3 regions of the Streptomyces sp. NPDC093568 genome follow, and region 1 is predicted to be linked to each of the others. Evidence: riboswitches for the same ligand, from Rfam matches in the RefSeq annotation. Region 1 holds a riboswitch; each other region holds the start of a gene.
What was found. Region 1 has a riboswitch for thiamine pyrophosphate ahead of thiC (phosphomethylpyrimidine synthase ThiC). Riboswitches for the same ligand answer to the same signal wherever they lie in the genome.

Region 1 (4,542 bases):
GTGACCGTCACGTCGTCGAGGACACCGAGCGAGCCGATGATGATGCCGGCGAGCAGCAGACCGCTCATGTCGATCGACGGATACAGCCCGTGGATGAGGCCGGTGTTGTCGTCCGTGTTCCCGGTGAGCGCGGCCCAGTCGATGAACACCGAGCCGAGGACGCCGATCAGCAGCAGTGAGATGAGGGTGCCGAGTACCGCGACCGAGGTACGGGCCGAGAGACCGTGGCACAGATAGAGGGCGATCAGCATGATGGCGCTCGATCCCACCACCGCCACGACCAGCGGGTTCGAGCCCTGGAGGATCGCGGGCAGGATGAAGAAGTTCAGCACCAGGAAGCTGATGGCCAGCGAGATCAGCGCCATGAGGCCCCGCAACCGCCCGACGACCACGACGGCGAGTGCGAAGATCCCGGCGAGGACCGCCAACGGAACGCGCCGGTTCACGTCGGTCACCGAGTACTGCAGGTCCTTGGGGGCGGATGGCTCGTAGGCGGCCACGACCTCCTGGCCCTCGTGCAGCTGGCGCGACTGGTCGGGCTGCACGATCTCGGTGAACGTACGGCCCTTGTCCTTGCCGGTGTCGACACGGATCGTCGCCTTCTTGCAGGTCCCCTTCTCCTGCTGCACCGCGGCGGACCCCTCGGCGGTGGAGGTGTCGCCGGTCGGGGGCACTCCCGAGGCGCCCACGTCCTTGCAGTTCACCTCAACGACCTTGGTCACGGTGGCCTGCTGGGTCTGCCGGTCGAAGCCGACCCCGGTGCGCTCGTGCGGCGGGGCACCGCCCGGCCACAGCACCGCTAGCCCGACGACCACCGCCGCGGCGAACGGGATCAGGACCGCCGCGATGACCTTGCGCAAATGCTGCGAGACGGGAGCCGCCGGACCGTGGGCGTGACTGTGCGAGTGCCCATGACCGTTCCCCGGCCCATGTCCGCCGTTCCCATCACGACCGTCACCACCGTCACCACCGTCGCCCCCATGACCCCCAGGACCCCCGCCGCCGCCGCGTCGCCCGCCGGATCCGGGACCGCGGTCGTGCGGACCACTGGAACCGGGACCACGGTCGTGCGGACCACCGGAACCGGGTCCGCGCTCGTACTCACCGCCAAACCCGCCGCCGAAGCCCTCGCCGTGCTCGCGCATCCCGCCGGCCCCGGGGCCGTGCTCGTGCCACCCGCCGTTTCCAGGCGTGTGGCCGTCCTGGCCGCCCCCGGAATCCCGGCCGTAGCCACCCTCGTAACGGCCCCCGGGAACCCCTGGACCCCGGCCGTCCACACGTCCGTTGCCCTGCAAAGGGCCACCTCCAGGAACGCCCCTGGGACCGCCTCCCGAACCGCTCCCGGGACCGTTTCCGAAGCCGCTTCCAGCACCCGGTCGGCGTGGCGGTTCGGGCGGTGGGTACGGAGGTTCATGCGTCGTGGTCACCGACCGATCATCGCAAGAACGAATGGGGCCCCCTGTTCACCGCGCCCGAATTGACGCTAGCGTGGTGCCACCTTTGTACACGCGGGAGCTCGGAGCACCGGGCTGAGAGGGCGCTGACCTCCGTCCCAGCGATGTTTCACATGAAACATCACCCATCACGAGTGATGTTGCACACGAAACATCGGCAGACGGATATCGCTGCGTCGACCGCCGAACCTGTTACCGGGTAATGCCGGCGTAGGGAGTAGGTCTCATGACCATCAAGGACGCGCGCACGCCTGCCTCCAGCCAGGACGAACAGTCCATGTCGGACCAACAGTCCAGGCGGGACGAACAGTCCGAGCAGGGCGAAAAGCCCACGGAGGCCGGGAAGTCCATCGGCTGGCACAAGGCGTACGTCGAGGGCTCACGCCCCGATCTGCGAGTGCCGGTCCGCCAGGTGCACCTCACCAACGGGCAGTCGGTCACGCTGTACGACACGTCGGGCCCGTACACCGATCCCCTCACCGAGACCGACGTCCGCAGGGGGCTTTCCCCGCTGCGGGAGAACTGGATCATCGCCCGCGGCGATACCCAGGAGTACGCGGGCCGGCCCGTCCGTCCCGAGGACGACGGGATCAAGCACACCTCGCCGCGTGGCGGCCTGCGCAACCTGGACGCGGTCTTCCCCGGACGCCCGCGTCAGCCGCGTCGCGGCCGTGACGGCCAGGCGGTCACTCAGCTCGCCTATGCCCGCCGTGGGGAGATCACACCCGAGATGGAGTTCGTGGCCATCCGGGAGAACGTTTCGCCCGAGGTGGTGCGCGAGGAGATCGCGGCGGGCCGGGCCGTGCTGCCCGCGAACGTCAACCACCCGGAGATCGAGCCGATGATCATCGGCAAGCGGTTCCTGGTGAAGGTCAACGCCAACATCGGCAACTCCGCGGTCACCTCCTCCATCGAGGAGGAGGTCGAGAAGATGACCTGGGCGACCCGCTGGGGCGCTGACACGGTCATGGACCTGTCCACCGGCCGCAACATCCACACCACCCGCGAGTGGGTTCTGCGCAACTCCCCCGTGCCGATCGGCACGGTGCCGCTCTACCAGGCGCTGGAGAAGGTCGACGGCAAGGCCGAGGAACTGACCTGGGAGATCTACAAGGACACGGTCATCGAGCAGGCCGAGCAGGGCGTGGACTACATGACCGTCCACGCGGGCGTCCGCCTGCCGTACGTGCCGCTCACCGCGAACCGCAAGACCGGCATCGTCTCGCGTGGCGGCTCGATCATGGCGGCGTGGTGCCTGGCGCACCACAAGGAATCGTTCCTGTACGAGAACTTCGAGGAACTCTGCGAGATCCTCGCCGCGTACGACGTCACGTACTCGCTGGGCGACGGGCTGCGGCCGGGCTCGATCGCGGACGCCAACGACGACGCGCAGTTCGCTGAGCTCCGCACGCTCGGGGAACTCAACCGGATCGCGAAGCGTTTCAACGTACAGACCATGATCGAGGGTCCGGGTCACGTCCCGATGCACAAGATCAAGGAGAACATCGACCTTCAGCAGGAGATCTGCGATGAAGCCCCGTTCTATACGCTCGGCCCGCTGACCACGGACGTCGCGCCGGCGTACGACCACATCACGTCCGGCATCGGTGCCGCGATGATCGCCTGGTGGGGCACGGCGATGCTCTGCTACGTCACGCCCAAGGAGCACCTGGGCCTGCCCAACCGCGACGACGTCAAGACCGGCGTCATCACCTACAAGATCGCTGCCCACGCGGCCGACCTCGCCAAGGGGCACCCCGGTGCACAGGAGTGGGACGACGCGCTGTCCGACGCACGCTTCGAGTTCCGGTGGGAGGACCAGTTCAACCTCGCCCTGGACCCGGACACGGCACGGGAGTTCCACGACGAGACCCTTCCGGCAGAGCCCGCCAAGACGGCGCACTTCTGCTCGATGTGCGGGCCGAAGTTCTGCTCGATGAAGATCTCCCAGGACATCCGCCGCCAACACGGCGGTTCCCAGGAGGAGATCGTGGAGGGCATGGCTCAGAAGTCGAAGGAGTTCGCCGCGGCGGGCAACCGGGTGTACCTGCCGATCGCGGACTGACGTCGACGTCCTGACCCAGGGCGCCATGCCCTGGTGTAGGGATGGCCGAGCCGGCTCGTCGGCTTGCGCCTCCCCGAGGAAGGTTCCTCGGGGTTCCGTCGAGGAGGAGGTCCCCTGCCGGGGGCCTGCTCGCAGCGGGGGCGCAAGCCGAGGGGTTACTCCGGCTGGTGTTCCGGACCTCCGAAGTCCGGGCTCGTGTAGTCCGGGCTGCTGAAGCTCGGACGCGGGCCCGCGGCGGGGCCGTTGTCCGGGCTGCTGAAACCCGGGCGGTCGTAGCCGAGGTTCGGGATCCGGCCGGCCGGTGCCGACGGTGGCGTGCGGTGCAGGACCGCCGCCGTGCCGGGGTCGGCGAGCGCCTCCCGAAGGAAGGGCAGCACGCCGCGCTCCAGCAGGGCTTCGCGCCAGGCTTCCCTGGCCCGTGCCACCTCTTCGCTCAGTTCGCCGTACGGCCCGCCGTCGAAGGCCGGACGGTTGCGCAGGGCGGTGAGGAGGAGGCCGACGGCGGCGACCAGGATCGCGGCCGCCGCGATGGCGCCGAACACCCATCCGGTGGTGAGCATGGTCTGGGCGAAGGCCGGCTCGGGGTTGAACATCTTCAGGATGTAGCCGACGAGCAGGAATATCGCCGCGGCGGTGCCCGCGAGGACGGGTGCCAGGACGGCGAGCACGGCGACGACTCCGGGACCGGCCGTCTCGGCGACTTCTCCCATGGTGGCGGCGAGCCCCATCCCGCCCGTGCCCGACTCGGTGGAGCCGGACTCGCGGACGGACGACGGGGTGGACGGCGCCGGCCGGCGCAGTTCCTCGCGGACCTTCACGTAGTGCTGGTACTCGGTCGCCGCGGCCGCCGTGATGAGTGCGGTGGCGTTCAGCGCCATGGTGCGCAGCTGTTCGGGGTTGAGCCGCTGTCCCACAGCGGCCAGTTCCGGGCGGTGTGGTGCGGAGCGCAGCGCCTCGTCGAGGATCCGCTCGTACTCTTGGCGGTCCTCGCTGTGCAGGTGCTGCGGAACGCTGTTCATGTGC
Region 2 (4,542 bases), on a different contig from region 1:
GTGCAGGAAGTGGATACCCAGACCGTCAATGGTCGTGCGGAACTGGCCGATCTGGTTGAGGCGCTCTTCGAACGGCCGCCAGTCGTACCCGGTGCGCCAGTAGTTCACGACATCGACGAGGTCGGCGAGCGGAACACCCTGTTCCCACCGACGGGGCCCGGGCGCGGCGCGAGGGACCGTTTCGCGCTCCGGCAGTCGCGCGGCGGCCAGTCGCGCGCGCAGATCGTCGAGGTCAGCGTCAGTTGCGTGGGCTTCGAATGCGTGTACGTCGCCGGTTGGACGAGGCATAAGACCTCCTGACCGTCATGGAACCGGCCGCTACCTGCCGCGAACCGGCTAAGACGGTTCTAGCAGCCCGCCGAGTCATACGGCAACCGGCTAAGGTGGTTCCATGCGTGCCGGCTTCCCTGACTTCCGCCTCGGCAACGTGCTGGCGACCAGCTTCACGGGGACCCTGTCGGAGCGTCACGGCAACGCCGTGGAGCGCATCCCCACGCCGCACCGACTCGTCGACTGGCTGGCGGTGAGCGGCCTCGCCGTGGACTCCTGCACCACCGCCCAGCTCGACCGCGCCCGGGAACTGAGGGAGTCGATTCACGCCGCCGCGACGGCGGCCGCGATCCAGGACCCCCTCCCCGCGTCCGCTGTCCAAGTCATCAACGAATGCAGCGCTCAGGGCCGGGCCGCGGCGATCCTGACGCCCGAGGGCCGGCGGCGTTGGCAGCTCAGCTCGGCTTCCTGCGTGGAAGACGCCCTCGGCGTGATCGCCGCGGACGCGATCAGCATCATCGCGGGCGAACGAGACGGGAAACTGGCCTTGTGCGCGTCGCCAACCTGCCGAGCGGCCTTCTTCGACACCAGCCAGAGCCGCACCCGCAAATGGTGTGACATGAACACGTGCGGGAATCGCCAGAAGAAGGCGCGCTTCCATGCCAACCAGCGTAAAAACCCCAGATCGGCAGGGTGATCGAGGTCCGGCTGGACGAGTGGCGGGGAGCCGGCGCGTCGTAACCGGCCGCGGCCGCAGTTCACTCAAGTGGATCTGCGACACTGGTTGAGCCATGCCTAAGCCCGGAGAACTCACTTTCGTAGCCCCCCGCGGAGCCAAGAAGCCCCCGCGGCACCTTGCCGATCTCACGCCTGCTGAGCGCAAGGACGCCGTCGCCGCGATCGGGGAGAAGCCGTTTCGTGCCAAGCAGCTCTCGCAGCACTACTTCGCGCGGTACGCGCACGACCCGGAGCAGTGGACCGACATCCCGGCGGGGTCGCGGGCCAAGCTGCACCAGGAGCTGCTTCCCGAGCTGATGACCGTCGTACGGCATCTGTCGACGGACCAGGGGACCACGCGCAAGACGCTGTGGCGGCTGTTCGACGGGACGCTCGTCGAGTCGGTGCTGATGCGGTACCCGGACCGGGTGACCATGTGCATCAGCTCGCAGGCCGGGTGCGGGATGAACTGTCCGTTCTGTGCCACCGGGCAGGCGGGGCTGGACCGGAATCTGTCCACCGCCGAGATCGTGCACCAGATCGTGGACGGGATGCGGGCGCTGCGGGACGGCGAGGTGCCCGGCGGGCCCTCGCGGCTGTCCAACATCGTCTTCATGGGCATGGGCGAGCCGCTCGCCAACTACAACCGGGTCGTGGGGGCCATTCGCCGGCTCACCGACCCCGAGCCCGACGGGCTGGGGCTGTCCCAGCGCGGGATCACCGTCTCGACGGTCGGTCTGGTTCCGGCGATCCACCGGTTCGCCGACGAGGGCTTCAAGTGCCGGCTCGCGATCTCGCTGCACGCGCCCGACGACGAGCTGCGCGACACCCTCGTCCCCGTGAACACGCGGTGGAAGGTGCGCGAGGTGCTCGATGCCGGGTTCGAGTACGTGGAGAAGAGCGGCCGTCGGCTGTCCATCGAGTACGCCCTCATCCGGGACATCAACGACCAGGCCTGGCGTGGTGACCGGCTCGGGCGGCTGCTCAAGGGCAAGCCCGTGCATGTGAACCTGATCCCGCTGAACCCGACTCCCGGCTCGAAGTGGACCGCGTCGCGCCCCGAGGACGAGAAGGCGTTCGTCGAGGCGATCGCCGCCCATGGTGTGCCGGTGACGGTCCGGGACACCCGTGGTCAGGAGATCGACGGGGCGTGCGGTCAGCTCGCCGCGACCGAGCGGTAGTCTGGCCAGCGTAAGACCGTCGTAAGCACATCTTCATATTCCGACAGGGGAGCGCCACAGCGCTGAGAGTGCGGCAACCGGGCCGCAGACCCTCTGAACCTTGCCCAGGTCATTCTGGGTAGGAAGTTCGGTCACCACTCAAGCTGTTGCGCCCTGCCCAGGAGTCGAAAAGGCTCCTGGGCAGGGCCGCGTCTCTTCCTGGTCCATCCCAGGAGGAATTCAGTGAGCACAACCAAGAAGTTCGCGGCCGTCGCCGTCGGGCTGGGCCTTGTCACGCTGTCCGCGTGCGGATCCTCCGACTCGGGCAGTGGCAGCGGAGAGTCCACGAGCAAGACCGTGACGCTCGTCAGCCATGACTCGTGGGCCGTCTCGAAGGACGTCCTCGCCGCGTTCGAGAAGCAGTCCGGCTACAAGGTCCGGGTGCTCAAGGACGGCGACGCCGGGCAGGCCGTCAACAAGGCGATCCTGACCAAGGACAACCCGCAGGGCGACGTCTTCTTCGGCGTCGACAACACCCTGCTCTCCCGCGCCCTCGACAACGACCTGTTCCAGTCGTACGAGGCCAAGGGGTCCGACCTGATCCTGCCCGAGTTCCGGATCGACCAGGACAAGCACCGGGTCACGCCGATCGACACCGGCGACATCTGCGTCAACTACGACAAGGCGTACTTCACCGAGCACAAGCTGGCCCCGCCGGCATCGTTCGACGATCTGATCAAGCCCGCATACAAGGACCTCCTCGTCACCGAGAACGCCTCCACCTCCTCGCCCGGCCTCGGCTTCCTGCTCGGCACCGCCGCCAAGTACGGCGACGACGGCTGGCAGGACTACTGGAAGAAGCTGAAGGCCAACGGCGTGAAGGTCGTCGACGGCTGGGAGCAGGCCTACAACGAGGAGTTCTCCGGCTCCGCCGGCGGCAAGAAGGCCAAGGCCGACCGGCCGCTCGTCGTGTCGTACGCCTCCTCGCCGCCCGCCGAGGTGATCTACGCCGACCCGAAGCCGGCCAGCGCCCCCACGGGTGTCGCGGACGGCACCTGCTTCCGGCAGGTCGAGTACGCGGGCCTGCTCAGCAACGCCAAGAACACCGAGGGCGGCAAGGCGCTCCTCGACTTCCTGCTGACCAAGACGTTCCAGGACGACATGCCGCTGAACATGTTCGTCTACCCCGTGCGGGAAGCCGCCCAGGTTCCGCCGGAGTTCGTGAAGTACGGCCCGCAGGCCAAGGACCCTCAGACCATGGACCCCGCGAAGATCGCCGACAACCGTGACGACTGGGTCAAGTCGTGGACCTCGCTCGTACTGAAGTAGCGGAAGCAGCACCCCGCGAAGGACGCAGGCGGAGCGCGGCGGTGCGGCTCGGCCTCGTCGCCGTGCCCGTCGCGTTCTTCGCGGTCTTCTTCGCCTACCCCGTCGCCGCGATCGTCGGGCGCGGTCTGAAGGTCGACGGGGTCTGGCAGTTCGGGCGTCTGCCGGAGGTGCTCGGGCAGTCCGACATCCGGCACGTCCTGTGGTTCACCACCTGGCAGGCGCTCGCCTCCACCGCCCTCACCCTGCTGATCGCGCTGCCGGGCGCCTATGTGTTCGCCCGCTTCGACTTCCCCGGCAAGAACGTGCTGCGGGCCGTGGTGACCGTCCCCTTCGTGCTGCCGACGGTCGTCGTCGGCACGGCGTTCCTCGCGCTCGTCGGCCGCGGCGGACTCCTCGACGAACTGTGGGGCGTACGGCTCGACACCACCGTGTGGGCCATCCTGCTCGCCCACGTCTTCTTCAACTACGCCGTCGTCGTACGGACGGTCGGCGGGCTCTGGGCGCAACTCGACCCGCGCCAGGAGGAAGCCGCGCGGATGCTCGGGGCGTCGCCCCTCAGAGCCTGGCGTCAGGTCACCCTGCCGGCGCTCGCGCCCGCCGTCGCCGCCGCCGCGCTCATGGTCTTCCTGTTCACCTTCACCTCCTTCGGTGTGGTGCAGATCCTCGGCGGGCCGACCTTCTCCACCCTCGAAGTGGAGATCTACCGCCAGACCTCCGAGATCTTCGACCTGTCCACGGCCGCCGTCCTGACGATCATCCAGTTCCTCGCGGTGGCCGCGATCCTCGCCGTGCACGCCTGGACGGTGCGGCGGCGGGAGAGCGCCCTGCGTCTGGTGGACGCGTCGGTGACCGCGCGCCGGCCGCGCGGGGCGGGGCAGTGGGCGCTGCTGGCCGGTGTCCTGGCCGTCATCGCCGTACTCCTGCTGCTGCCGCTCGCCGTCCTCGTGCAGCGTTCCCTGGACGCCCCCGACTTCGCCTACTACCGGGCGCTGACCAGCGCCGACGGGGGGATCTTCCTGGTGGCGCCGATTGAGGCGATCGGCAACTCCCTCCAGTACGCCGTCGC
Region 3 (4,542 bases), on a different contig from region 1:
GAGCGGGACTGAAGCTGACCTGTGACGGACGCCTCACTGGCCGAAGACTTTCCCTCGAACGCGCGTTCAGAACGCGGGGCGTTCCGGGTCCAGCCGTGCGAGGCCCGCCACCGGCGACGACGCCTCCGCGAAGTGCCGCCGCGGGATCCGCCCCGCCCGGTACGCCAGCCGTCCCGCGTCCACCGCGTGCCTCATCGCGTCGGCCATCAGCACCGGCTCCTGCGCCCGCGTCACCGCCGAGGCGAGCATCACACCCGCGCACCCCAGCTCCATCGCGAGCGCCGCGTCCGACGCCGTACCGGCACCCGCGTCCAGGATCACCGGCACGCGCGCGTGCTCGACGATCAGCTGGAAGTTGTGCGGATTGCGGATGCCGAGCCCGGAACCGATCGGCGACCCGAGCGGCATGATCGCCGCGCAGCCGACGTCCTCCAGCCTCCGCGCCAGCACGGGGTCGTCATTGGTGTACGGCAGCACGGTGAAACCGTCGTCCACCAGCGTCTCGGCCGCGTCCAGCAGCTCGATCGGATCCGGCAGCAGCGTCCGCTCGTCGGCGATGACCTCCAGCTTGATCAGCTCGGTGCCGAGCGCCTCGCGCGCGAGGCGGGCCGTCAGCACGGCCTCCCCGGCGGTGAAGCAGCCCGCCGTGTTCGGCAGCACCCGGATCCCGAGCTTCTCCAGCACGGACAGCACCGAACCGTGCACCGACGGGTCCACCCGCCGCATCGCGACCGTCGTCAGCTCCGTACCGGACGCCACCAGCGCCCGCTCCAGCACGTCCAGGCTGGGCGCTCCGCCGGTGCCCATGATCAGGCGGGACGTGAAGGACGTACCGCCGAGGACGAAGGGATCGTCGGCCATGGTTCAGCCTCCTTGGACGGCGGTCAGGACCTCGACGCGATCACCCTCGGTCAGGGGCGTCGACGGCCACTGCGTGCGCGGGACGACGGTTTCGTTGAGGGCGGCGGCCACTCCGGAGGGCGCCGCGGTGAGCAGCTGTACGGCGCCGTCGAGCGCCGTACCGGGAGCGATCTCTCGTCGCTCCCCGTTGAGGGAGATGTTCATGCCGGCTGCTCCGTGAGGACGGCGGCGGTGAACCGCCGGGGTGTGAAGTCGCGGGCCTCTTGAGGGAGTTCACCGGTGGCCAGCACATGCGCCATGACGTCTCCGGTGACCGGTGTGAGCAGCACGCCGTTGCGGTAGTGCCCGGTCGCCAGCGACAGTCCCGCAAGCTCGGTCGGGCCGAGCAGCGGCGCGTTGTCGGGGGAGCCGGGGCGCAGGCCGGCCCGGGTCTCGGTGAGCGGCAGTTCCGTGATGCCCGGCACCAGCTCATGGGCGTCGCGCAGCAGTTCGTACACCCCGCCCGCGGTCACCGTGGTGTCCCAGCCCTGCTCCTCGCTCGTCGCCCCCACGACCAGCTCCCCGTTCTCGCGCGGCACCAGATACACGTGGCTGCCGCGCACCACGGCCCGCACGGTCCGGCTCAGGAACGGCGCGTACCGCCGCGGCACGGTGAGCCGCAGCACCTGCCCCTTCACGGGCCGCACGGGCGGCAGTACCTCGTCCGGGACACCCGCGAGCCGCCCGCTGAGGCTGCCGCCCGCGAGGACCACCTGGTCCGCGCCCAGCTCGGTGCCGTCCGTGGTGGTGACGCCGGCCGCCCGGTCCCGGACGACATCGAGGCGCTCGGCCCACGACCGGTGGAAGACCACGCCGGCCCGCTCGCACGCGGCCACCAGCGCCCCGGCCAGCCGCCGCGGGTCGATCTGATGGTCGCCGTCCACCCGCAGCCCGCCGCGCACACCCGGCGCGAGCATCGGCTCCAGGCGCCGGCACTCGCGCCCCGACAGCCACTCGGAGTCCAGCCCCGACCGGTGCTGCAGGGCGTGCAGTTCGCGCAGGTGCGCGCGGTCGTCGGCGTCCAGCGCGACGGCGAGCGTGCCGCAGCGGCGGTAACCGAGGTCGTGGCCGGTGAGGTCGGTGAGCTCGGCCGCGAAGTCCGGATAGCGGCGGGCCGAGGCGAGGTTCAGCCCCAGCAGGGTCTGCTCGCCGTAGTGCAGTTCCGTGACGGCGGCCAGCATCCCGGCCGCCACCTGGGCGGCGCCGCCACCCGGCTCCGGGTCCACGACGGCCGTCGTGAACCCGCGCTGCGCGGCCCGCCACGCCGTGACCAGGCCGATGATTCCGCCCCCTACGACGAGGACGTCTGACGTTCGCGTACGCGACATGGGCGTCCAGCCCCTCCCTTCGCCGGCATGACCCGGATCAGGTTCGTACGGTCGGAGGCCGCCAGCCTCCCTCTCAGCCCGGTGCGTCCGGGCTCCCGCGAGTGCTCTACTTGGGCCACCCTAGCCCGCTGCCGTATGTCTCAGTAAGGGAGCCTCAGCCCATGGCCCGCTCGCTCGACGGTCTCGTCCTCGCCCCCGTCGCGGACCAAGCCCCAGGTCAGGTGGGTACCCGGACCCGGTTCACGTACCACGAGAAGGACGGCGAGATCTGGGCCGAGTACGCGGGCGGCGACGTCGTACGCGGGTATCTCGTGGGCGTCCGGGAAGGCGACCGGCTGGACTTCCGGTACGTGCAGCTCAAGCGGGACGGGACCACGTCCTCGGGGCACTGCGTGTCCACGGTGGTCGACCTGCCCGACGGGCGGGTGCGGCTGGAGGAGAGCTGGGAGTGGGAGTCGCAGCCGGGCAGCGGCACCAGCGTTGTGGAGCAGGTCACTGAGCACGACTCCTGACTGACAAATTGTCAGTTGTCTATGGTGATCAGGTGAGCGAGCAGACGACGCAGTCGCAGCGGTCCGTGGTCGTCGCCGGCGCCGGCATGGCCGGCGTGCAGACGGCGGTCGCCCTGCGGGAACAGGGCTTCACCGGCACCATCACCCTGATCGGCGCCGAGCCCCATCAGCCCTACGACCGGCCGCCCCTGTCCAAGGCCGTGCTGCTCGGCAAGGCCGAGGGCTCCGCCTTCGACGTCGACTTCGACGCGCTCGGCATCGACCTGCGGCTCGGGCGCGAGGTGCTCGGCGTGCGCGTCGCCGACCGGGAACTGGACACCGAGGCCGGGCCCGTCCCGTACGACGTCCTCGTGCTCGCCACCGGCGCCGAACCGATCCGGCTGCCCGGCGCCGAGGGCGTGCCCGGCGTGCATCTGCTGCGCACCCTGGACGACGCCGAGCGGCTGCGGCCGGTGCTCGCCCGCCAGCACGACATCGTGGTCGTCGGGGCGGGCTGGATCGGCGCCGAGTTCGCCACGGCCGCGCGCGAGGCGGGCTGCGCGGTGACGGTCGTGGAGGCCGCCGACCGGCCGCTCGCGGGTGCGCTGCCCGCGGAGGTGGCCGCGCGGATGACCGCCTGGTACGAGGACAGCGGCACGGAGCTGCGCACCCGCGCGCGCGTGGCGCGCGTCGAGCCCGGCGCGGTGATCCTCGACGACGGCTCGCGGCTGGCCGCGGGCGCCGTCGTGGTCGGCATCGGAGCGCGGCCCGCCACGGCCTGGCTGGCCGGCTCGGGCATCGAGCTCGGCGCGCACGGCGACGTCGTCGCCGACGACCGGCTGCGCACCTCCGCGCCGGACGTCTACGCGGTCGGCGACTGCGCGTCCTTCCCGTCGGCCAGGTACGGCGAGCGCCTGCTCGTGCACCACTGGGACAACGCCCTCCAGGGCCCGCGCACGGTCGCCGCGAACATCCTCGGCGAGACCGCCGCCGTCTACGACCCCGTGCCGTACTTCTGGTCGGAGCAGTTCGGCCGTTTCGTCCAGTACGCCGGTCATCACGCCGCCGCCGACACGACCCTGTGGCGCGGCGATCCCTCGGGCCCGGCGTGGAGCGTCTGCTGGCTGCGGGAGGGGCGCCTCGTCGCCCTGCTGGCGGTGGGCCGGCCGAGGGACCTCGCGCAGGGGCGGCGGCTGATCGAGTCGGGCACGCCGATGGACGCGCGGCTGCTGACGGACCCGGCCCGGCCGCTGAAGGCGGCGACGGCTTAGCGCGTTGAGGCGATGGCTCCTCCCAGGTGGACCGGCCTGACTTCCGACTGTCAGTGGCAGATGGCAGGCTTGTTTCCGTGACCGAGATTGACGCAAAGATCGATGCTCTCGTCCCCGCCTGGCTCACCCTGCCCGACATCGCCGAACAACTCGATGTCGAGGTGACCCGCGTCCGGCAGCTGGTCAAGGAGGGCCAGCTCATCGCCGTACGCCGTGGTGAGAACCGCGCGCTGCACGTCCCTGCCGCCTTCATCGACGGCGACAAGGTCGTCAAGGGCCTGTCCGGGACCCTGACGCTGCTGCGGGACGACGGCTTCACGGACGAAGAGATGCTGGAGTGGCTCTTCACTCCCGACGAGAGCCTGCCCGGCACCCCCGCGCAGGCCCTCAGCGAGAACCGCGGCACGGAGGTGAAGCGCCGCGCCCAGGCGCTCGCCGTCTGAGCCGAACACCGGGATCCGAACAACGTCCGGCGTCCGGGCCGGGGCCGTGCGGGCCCCGGCCGCGGGCCGGCACGACCCCGGCGCCGATCGATCGCCGTCGGCGACGGGC

Region 2: it holds a riboswitch for thiamine pyrophosphate, as region 1 does, so the genes downstream of both, ACIRD7_RS19980 (thiamine ABC transporter substrate binding subunit) here and thiC (phosphomethylpyrimidine synthase ThiC) in region 1, are expected to answer to the same signal.
Region 3: it holds a riboswitch for thiamine pyrophosphate, as region 1 does, so the genes downstream of both, thiO (glycine oxidase ThiO) here and thiC (phosphomethylpyrimidine synthase ThiC) in region 1, are expected to answer to the same signal.

The regions. Positions count from the first base shown of each region.
Region 1 is NZ_JBIWJD010000008.1:278,789-283,330, forward strand. Features, by position in the region: gene ACIRD7_RS30390 (YibE/F family protein) at 1-1,145, opposite strand, end outside; TPP riboswitch at 1,499-1,688, shown strand; gene thiC (phosphomethylpyrimidine synthase ThiC) at 1,681-3,519, shown strand; gene ACIRD7_RS30400 (hypothetical protein) at 3,675-4,542, opposite strand, start outside.
Region 2 is NZ_JBIWJD010000004.1:561,583-566,124, forward strand. Features, by position in the region: gene ACIRD7_RS19965 (epoxide hydrolase) at 1-288, opposite strand, end outside; gene ACIRD7_RS19970 (CGNR zinc finger domain-containing protein) at 392-967, shown strand; gene rlmN (23S rRNA (adenine(2503)-C(2))-methyltransferase RlmN) at 1,062-2,168, shown strand; TPP riboswitch at 2,204-2,311, shown strand; gene ACIRD7_RS19980 (thiamine ABC transporter substrate binding subunit) at 2,391-3,476, shown strand; gene ACIRD7_RS19985 (ABC transporter permease) at 3,452-4,542, shown strand, end outside.
Region 3 is NZ_JBIWJD010000005.1:437,676-442,217, reverse strand. Features, by position in the region: gene ACIRD7_RS22700 (thiazole synthase) at 67-861, opposite strand; gene thiS (sulfur carrier protein ThiS) at 865-1,065, opposite strand; gene thiO (glycine oxidase ThiO) at 1,062-2,228, opposite strand; TPP riboswitch at 2,226-2,337, opposite strand; gene ACIRD7_RS22685 (hypothetical protein) at 2,390-2,740, shown strand; gene ACIRD7_RS22680 (NAD(P)/FAD-dependent oxidoreductase) at 2,773-3,990, shown strand; gene ACIRD7_RS22675 (Rv2175c family DNA-binding protein) at 4,068-4,433, shown strand.